2 regions of the Thioalkalivibrio sp. AKL9 genome follow, and region 2 is predicted to be linked to the other one. Evidence: riboswitches for the same ligand, from Rfam matches in the RefSeq annotation. Region 2 holds a riboswitch; the other holds the start of a gene.
What was found. A riboswitch is a leader RNA that binds a small molecule or an ion and turns the genes downstream of it on or off. The one in region 2 is predicted to bind cobalamin.
Positions count from the first base shown of each region.

Region 1: it holds a riboswitch for cobalamin, as region 2 does, so the genes downstream of both, bluB (5,6-dimethylbenzimidazole synthase) here and D573_RS0108500 (porin) in region 2, are expected to answer to the same signal.

Region 1 covers NZ_KB905104.1:3,000-7,209, forward strand. The annotation lists gene D573_RS0102180 (iron ABC transporter permease) at 1-650, opposite strand, end outside; gene D573_RS0102185 (cobalamin-binding protein) at 790-1,626, opposite strand; cobalamin riboswitch at 1,847-2,111, shown strand; gene bluB (5,6-dimethylbenzimidazole synthase) at 2,205-2,978, shown strand; gene cbiB (adenosylcobinamide-phosphate synthase CbiB) at 2,975-3,877, shown strand; gene cobD (threonine-phosphate decarboxylase CobD) at 3,888-4,210, shown strand, end outside.
Region 2 covers NZ_KB905109.1:169,363-173,572, forward strand. The annotation lists gene D573_RS0108495 (cytochrome c) at 51-608, opposite strand; gene D573_RS0108500 (porin) at 629-1,744, opposite strand; cobalamin riboswitch at 1,874-2,109, opposite strand; gene D573_RS0108505 (cytochrome-c peroxidase) at 2,323-3,303, shown strand; gene D573_RS0108510 (DUF4399 domain-containing protein) at 3,369-3,818, opposite strand; gene gltX (glutamate--tRNA ligase) at 3,962-4,210, shown strand, end outside.

The DNA of each region.
Region 1 (4,210 bases), on a different contig from region 2:
ATGGGCCCGCGCGCCAGGACGTTCAGGGTGCGGCCAAATGGCAGGGCGAGCAGGGCGACGACCACGAGTACGCCCCAGGCCGGGTAGGGGTTGCGGGCATGGGAGACGTCGCCCATCAGCCAGTACAGCATGCCCGGGAGCTCCGCAGTGGGGCTGACTGCGAGGATGAAACTGATCATCGCGCCCCAGCCGGCGGCCACCACGACACCGGTCAGCAGCAGGCGGGTCGGGGTCCAGCTGCCCGTGCCGTGGGCCAGGCCGAACACCAGAATGGTGGACAGCAGGGCGCCCACGAAGGCCGCGGCCGAGACCGAGAACATGGACAGCCCCGCCAGCATCGCCAGCAAGGCGCCCACCGAGGCACCGCCGGAGAGCCCCAGCACGTAGGGATCGGCCAGTGGATTGCGTAGCAGGACCTGCATCAGCGCTCCGGCCAGGCCTAGCAACCCGCCGGCGGCGAACGCGGCCAGCGCGCGCGGCAGGCGCAGATCCAGTACCAGGGTGCTGTGCAGTCGCGAGGCCTCGCCGAAGAAGACACTCAGCAGGTCAGGGAACGGAATCTGCACGCTGCCGTAGGCCAGTGCCACCAGAACGGAGAGCACAGACGCGGGTAACAGCACGCCCAGGGCCAGGAGGAACGAACGGGTCAAGCGGTAGCCCTCCGCTCCAGGCGGGCGAAGCGGTAGGTTGCCGGAACGGCGGGAGCGCTGCCTTCAGCGCACGTACAACGCTCCTTCATTGGTGTCCCGCGATATCCTTTCCGAGAGACTGCGAGGCGGACCGTCATGGTCATGGGGCAGGACGGCGTGCGCGGGCGCGTTCGAGTTCTTCGCACATCAGGGCGGTGCCTTCCGCGATGCGTCCGGTATGGCGTTGCAGGAGCGAAGGGGGGATGAAGAACAGATTGTCGCGCTGGACCGCGGTCATATCCTCCCATTGGCCCCAGGCGACCACCCAGTCGGGGCGGTCCTCGCCCATGCCGCCGCCGATGATGACCTCGGGGTCGGCATCCAGTACGGCTTCGCGGCCAATGCGTGGCACCAGGCGGTCGAGATTGCCGAACACGTTCACACCGCCACAGACGGCGATGGCCTCGGCGATCAGGTGGTCGTCATTGACCGTCATCAACGGTTGCTCCCACACCTGATAGAACACGCGAATCGGGTCCCGGTCGCCGTACGTGGCGCGGAGCGCGTCCATTCGGCCCAGGAAGTCCTCTGCCGCGGCCTCGCCCTGGTCATGCGTGCCGGCGAGCGTGGCCATGCGCCGCATGCTCGAGGCCACACCCTCGAAGCTGCGTGGTTCCGATACGTACACCGGCAGTCCCAGTTCGCGCAGGCGTTCGACCTGGGAGGCGGAGTTGCCGCTCTTCCACGCGATCACCAGATCGGGGTCCCTTTCCAGTACCCGTTCCAGGTCAATCCGGCTGTAACCGCCAATCCGCGGGATGCCCTCCGCCTCGGGCGGATAATCGCTGTACTGCGTTGCGCCCACGATGCGGTCCCCCGCACCCACGGCAAACAGCACCTCGGTGATGTGCGGCGCCAGGCTGACGATGCGCTCGGCAGGCTGCTCCAGATGGACCTCGCGGTCATCGTCGTCGGTGACCGCGATCGAGTCCGCCATTGCGATCAGCGGGGTTGAGAGCAGGCCCAGGAGGCAAGCGAGCAGTGGAGTTCGGAGAGTCAAGAATTGCATGATTTTACAGTCGCATTGGATTGATTGTTCAAGCGCCTTCGAGCCGGCTGGGGAGCCGCCACCTGGCGCTGGACTAGCGGGGCATCATAGCAGCAAGCCTGCGGCGCCTCGGAGCGTCAATTGGTCGGCAGTGGGCTTGCCGCGTATGATTGGTGGCTTGCTACCAGGTGCCCGGGCGACTGATCGCGCGGGTTAAACGGGAAGTCGGTGCAGGCGCGAGATCCTCCGCAGCCCCATTCCGACGCTGCCCCCGCAACGGTAAGCGAGTGGGTTCGAGGGGTGCTTCCGCAGGCCGCTCGGCCCTCGACAAGTCGAAAGCCACTGGGCCGAACGCGGCCCGGGAAGGCGACTTGCCGCCCCGGGTTGCCGGGGCCTCGCGAGCCCGGAGACCGGCCTGGACGATGTTTCTGCGACCGCGCGGTGGGCGAGGGTCGGTAGGTGCGGGCCCCCTGTGGCCGCACCCCGATCCCTCTGCATCCGCGTCGTGTCCCCCTGACGGTAAGCCGATGCAGTCCGAGTTGCCCGCCAATGAGAACCCTTCCTGCCCGGGCGCTGATGCCGGGGGTTCGGGATTTGCCCAAGATGAGCTTGCGGCCGTCTATCGCGTGATCGCGGAACGCCGGGATATGCGCCATTTTCGGCCGGACCCGGTCGATCCAGCGGTGTTGCGGCGGCTGCTGGAGGCGGCGCATCGCGCGCCGAGCGTGGGCTATATGCAGCCCTGGCGCTTCCTGCGCATTACCGACCCGGCGATGCGCGAGGCACTCCACTCCCATGCAGCGGACGAACAGGGTCGCACCGCGGAGGCCTGTGGCGAGCGCGCGGCCGACGTGCATCGCTTGAAGCTGGAGGGCATCCGCGAGGCGGGCGAGTTACTGGTCGTGTCCCTGACCGATGGCCGCGAACGCTACGTGCTGGGCCGGCGGACGCTCCCCGAGATGGACCTCTGTTCCGCCGCCTGTGCGATCCAGAACCTGTGGCTGGCCGCCCGCGCCGAGGGCCTGGGCATGGGCTGGGTCTCCCTGTTCGATCCGAACTGGCTGGCCGATCGGCTGGACATGCCCGAAGGCGGGTACCCGATCGCGGTGCTGTGCCTGGGGCATGTGGAGCGCTTCTATGACCGGCCGATGCTGGAGACGGCGGGCTGGGATACCCGGCGCCCCCTGGAAGACCTGGTGTTCCAGGATCGCTGGGGCGCGCCGTGCGAGCTGGCCGAGTCCCCGGATGCGCGGGAATCCGTCACGGGTCCGGATGGGGCATCCGGGCGCGGGCCGGCATGAGTACCTTTCTGATCCTGATCGGCGCCCTGATCCTGGACCGGCTGTTTGGCGACCCACGGCGGTTCCATCCGCTGGCCGGATTCGGCCAGCTCGCGGCCTGGGCCGAATCCCGCTGGCATGCGCCCAGTCGTGCACGCGGAGCGCTCCTCCTCGCGGCACTGGTCCTGCCCTGGGTGGCGCTGGCCGCACTGGGCGCCTCGCTGGCCTGGGGCTGGGTTCTGACGCTGGCGATCCTGACGCTGGCGATCGGCTGGCGCAGCCTGGACGAGCATGCGGAGGTGGTGGCCGAGGCCCTGGAAAAGGATGACCTTTCTGGGGCGCGCACCGGTGTCGGCATGCTGGTCAGCCGCGACACGGCGGCCCTGGACGCGCGCGGGGTGAGTGGCGCGACCATCGAGTCGGTGCTGGAGAACGGCAACGACGCGCTGTTCGCCACGATCTTCTGGTTTCTGGTGGCCGGGGCGCCGGGCGTGGTGGCCTATCGCCTGGTGAATACGCTGGACGCGATGTGGGGCTATCGCAATGACCGGTTTCGCTCGTTTGGCTGGGCCGCCGCGCGCCTGGATGATGCGATGAACCTGATCCCGGCCCGTCTCACGGCGCTGGGCTATGCCCTGGCCGGTCGCGGCCGGGACGCGCTGCAGTGCTGGCGCGAGCAGGCCGCGGGCTGGAAGAGCCCGAATGCGGGGCCGGTGATGGCCGCAGGGGCGGGTGCGCTGGGCGTGGTCCTGGGGGGGGCGGCGCCCTATGGCGGGCAGCGCGAGTGGCGACCCCGCCTGGGGATGGGCCGCATGCCCGACGCGGCAGGCATTCGCCAGGCGGTTGCGCTGCTGGATCGTGCGCTGGCCATCTGGATGGCCTTCATTGTGGCCGGAGTGATTGTCGTTGTCCTGTTCTGAGGCCCAATCGATGCAGACGCCGGAGCCGAAGGCACTGATCCAGGTACACGGGGGCGGTATCCGTCAGGCGGCCGCGCGCTACGGGATCCCCGAGGCCGACTGGCTGGATCTCTCCACGGGCATCAACCCGCATGGCTACCCCGCGGGCGAGCTGCCGCCAGGGGCCTGGGCGCGCCTGCCGGAACCGGACGACGGCCTGGAGGCCGCGGCCGCCGCCTATTACGGGACCGGGGCGCTGTTGCCGGTGCCCGGTTCCCAGGCCGCGATCCAGCTGCTGCCAGCGCTACGGGAAGGCCCTTCGCGCGTGGGCATCCTCGAGCCCAGCTACAACGA
Region 2 (4,210 bases):
TCAGGATTACGGAAAGGGGCCGCCAGGCGGCCCCTTGGTTCCTACCCGGTTCAGCGGCGGCGGTAGTTGTCGTGACAGGCCAGGCAATGGTGGCGCACGCCGTTCAGGGCCTCGGTGGCGCGAAGCTGGAAGTCTTCGTTCCCCAGGTCCTCGGCCGACTCCACCTTGCGCTGTAGTTGTTGGGCGGCCTCGCGGTAGGCGGCCTTGTACTCGGCGAAGTCCGGGTCTTCCCAGGCCGCGGGCAGGGCTCCGGGTTCGCCGTGCCGCGCGGGTGTCTCGCGTGCGAACCAGGTTTCGATGTCGTCGGCGCGGCGCGCCAGTTCCTCGGCCAGATCGGGCAGACGTCCGGCGAATGGTGCGCCATAACGCAGGATCTGCTCGATGCTGCGGTAGGTGGCGGATGTGCCCTGCATGCTCTGCTGACGGAAGCGCTGGAAGGCCTCGGTGGCGTCCACTGTGTCCGGGTCGTCCAGGGTCTCGCTGTAGTCGTCACCCCAGGGCCCGGGCATCGGAAGCGTCACCTCGCCGGCATGGGCGACGGTGGCGGCGAGCAGGATCAGGACAAGGCCGGTGACCCGGAGGGCCGGTGTGAAGGTGGTTCTAGTCATGTCGGATCTCCTTTCCGGTTTCAGAAGCGGAACTGGTGCTGCAAGTGCAGCTCCCAGTCTGAAGTGCCAGCGTCGCGGTCCAGCCACATCAATTGGGTCTTTTGTCGCTGGCCGCGGTGATACCAGTTGAGGCCGGCGCCCCATTCGCGCTGCCAGCGCTCGTCTCCGTCCAGGTCGTCGCCGGCGTCGTGGCGCAGCACCGCGTGGCGGGCAGCGAACTCCAGTCCCTCCACTGGTAGCGACTGTGCCAGTTCCAGTTCGGCCCCCAAGTCGTGGTAGCTCGCGGTGCGGTCGGGGGAGACATCGCGGCGGAAGGCCGCCAGCGACAGCGAGGTATGGCCGAACTTGACCACCGCGTCGGCGGTGGCAGTGATCCAGTCGGCGCGCTGGTTGGCCACCGTGTCTTCGATGCCGCGGCTCCAGTCGCGCAGGTGATTGCGGCTGGCGGCCTGCACGCCGGCGCCCAGGGCGACCGTGTGTTCCACGGCCTGGCCCACGGTGGTGTTGTCGCGCGGAACCGCCCCTACCGGGGCCCAGGCGCTGCGGGCGCTGAGCAGATGCCCGGAGGTGGATGGGCGCTCGTCGCGCTGGTCGAGGCGCCCCCGGCCGTCAAACACGCCGATGGCCCAGGCGCGGTCGTCGGCCGCGCCACCCAGGAGGGCGACGCCGGTGTCGCGTCCGGCCGGGACCTCGAACTGGTTGCCGGCGATGCTCAGCTCGGTGAACAGGCGATTGGGCCCGCCGATATCCCGTGGCAGCCCGAAGGGCACGGTGAACTGACCGGCCCGCAGACTCAGTGATTCGCCCAGCGCGTACTGCAGCCAGACGTCGCGCATGGACAGCTCGCCGCTGCTGAAATCCGGCTGCAGACGGAAGCTCAGATCGGGGTGGAACAGGGTCCCGGAGCTGTCCAGCCAGGCGCGGCGGAAGTCGAACTCGCTGCGGGAGCCGTCCGGGTCTCGGTTGTAGCTGTAGCGGCCCTGAACTAGCGGATCCAGGGTGACCTGCAGGCCGTCTTCCGCGTCGCTGAAGTCGAAGCCGGCCTGTGCCGGCGCGAGACTCGTGGCCGTCATCAGACAAAACGTGGCAAGGGCCGGGACGGCATGTCGCCCCGGTCGGACATGGGTGTTTTCCATTGTTGTGGTGCTCCCCTGGACGAGCGACCCCGCACGCCGTGGATGAAAACGACGCCGGACGCTGGACAGGGAGCAGGGTAGGGCCGGTCGTTGAGCACACCGGTCCTGGCCCGCTCGGCCGCCCACCGCGGCGTCGGGTGTTCTCCAGGCCGGTCTCCGGACTCGCAGAGTGGATGCGTGATGCATCCAGGGCGGGTCGCCTTCCCGCGGGCATCTCGGGGATGCGCCGCAGTGGCATTGGATCCGCCCTGACTCTGCCTACCGTTGCGGGGGCAGTGCCGGACTTGCGAACGCGTGTTCGCGCACCGGCTTCCCGATTATCCCCGGCCGGTTCTGGCCGGGGCACCTGAAGGCAAGGCGGACCCTACGGCGCCTCCGTTTGAGGGTCAAGGGCGCGTTGAGTCGGGATGGCAGCGGTATCCGTTGATCTGGATCAACGGAACACCCGTTTTTGATCGCGTCCGGTTTCCCGCGTGGGTAGGGTGGGTTTCAGGCGATCTGGACCGAGTCTAGATCGGTTCGAGCCGACACCCATTCCCCAAGGGAGCCCTGCCATGAAGACACTTTCCGGATTTCGAATGACGGCGCTCGCGGCGTGCGCGGCCGTCGCCATGGGGGCCTCGGCCCCGGTGCTGGCGGATACCGACTATTCCGAGTACCGCGACGTGTTCGAGCCGCTGCCGGCGCTGCCGCCGATCCCGGCGGACAACTCGATGACGAAGGAGAAGATCGAACTGGGCAAGATGCTGTTCTTCGAGCCGCGCATCTCCAGTTCGGGCGTGATCTCCTGCGCGACCTGCCACAACCCGGCGCTGGGCTGGGCGGATCGTATCCCGCGTGCGGTGGGTCATGACGGTCAGGTCGGCGAGCGCAACACCCCGACGGTGCTGAACTCCGGCTTCTTCACGGCGCAGTTCTGGGATGGCCGCGAGGACGATCTGGAAGGCCAGGCGCTGGGTCCGATCCAGGACGCGATCGAGATGGCGATGCCGCTGGAGGACGCAATCGAGCGTCTGGAAGAGTTCAACGAGTACCAGGAGAAGTTCGCGGCCGCCTATCCCGACTATGACGGTGACAACGTGATCAATGCCGATCACGTGGCCAAGGCCCTGGCGACCTTCCAGCGTACGCTGAATACCCCGAACTCGCCGCTGGACCGCTGGCTGGCCGGGGACGAAGGTGCGATGAGCGAGCAGCAGATGCGCGGGATGAAGCTGTTCGCGGATAACGGCTGCGTCGCCTGCCACCGTGGCCCGGCACTCACCGACAGCCACTTCCATCGCATCCAGGTGCCGGGGTCGGAAGACGAGGGCCGTTACCTGGTGACCGGGGAGGAGAGTGATCGCTTTGCCTTCAAGACCCCGACCCTGCGCAACGTGGCGCTGACCTACCCCTATATGAACAACGGAGAGACCGCCACGCTGGACGAGGCGATCCGCATCATGGGGCAGGAGATGCTGGGCATGGAGTTTAGCGACGATGAAGTCGAGGACCTGGAGGCCTTCATGCACGCGCTGACCGGTGACATGCCGCAGTTCGAGATCCCGTCACTGCCGTAAGCGACCGGTTGCCACTGGCGATGACAAGCCCCCTCCGGGTCCGGAGGGGGCTTTTTTTGTGCCGCCTATTCGACGGTGATGGTGATCTTGTCGGAGGTCACTGGCGGGTCGAAGCTGAGGTGGCGGTAGTCCATGAAGAGCAATTGCAGGGTGTGAGTACCCGGCTCCAGTTCGATCTCGCCTTCGGTCTGACCGCCTCCGAAGTGGCGCTTGTGGTCGGAGAAGGGGAGCGAGGCATCCAGGTCGACCTCGTCCAGCGGCTGGTTCACCAGCAGGTGGTGATGCCCGGTGTTGTCGGCCTCGACGCCGGCCGGGGCCACGCCCATGCCGCGCAGGCCCATCTGGATGCGCACGGGACTCTCCACGGTGTCGCCATCCTGCGGGCTGATGAAGTACACCTCGGCCCCTTCGGGCGCCGGAACGCGCTCCATGCTGGCCGCACTGCTTGCGGCCAGGGCGAATCCTCCAGTGACCAGAGCGATGGTCGCGAGGCGGGTGAGCGAAACGGATTTCATCACGACTCCTTCGGGCGATAGGGGCCCGTGTGTTGGCCTGTCTCGAGTATAGCCGGCGGAAACCGGGCTACCGGGTTATCGCCCTGTAGCGTTCTGCTACCCTAGGCGCCTTTGCTCACTACCCGTAATCGAGTGTCCCGCGCATGAGTTTCCGTACCCGTTTTGCCCCCAGTCCCACCGGTTATCTGCACATTGGTGGTGCTCGTACCGCATTGTTTTCCTGGTTGTACACCCGTCATCACGGCGGCGACTTCGTGCTCCGCATCGAGGACACCGATCTCGAGCGCAGCACTGCGGAGTCGGTGAACGCGATCCTGGAAGGCATGAACTGGCTGGGTCTGACCTACGATCAGGGCCCGTTCTATCAGACCGAGCGCTTCGACCGGTACCGG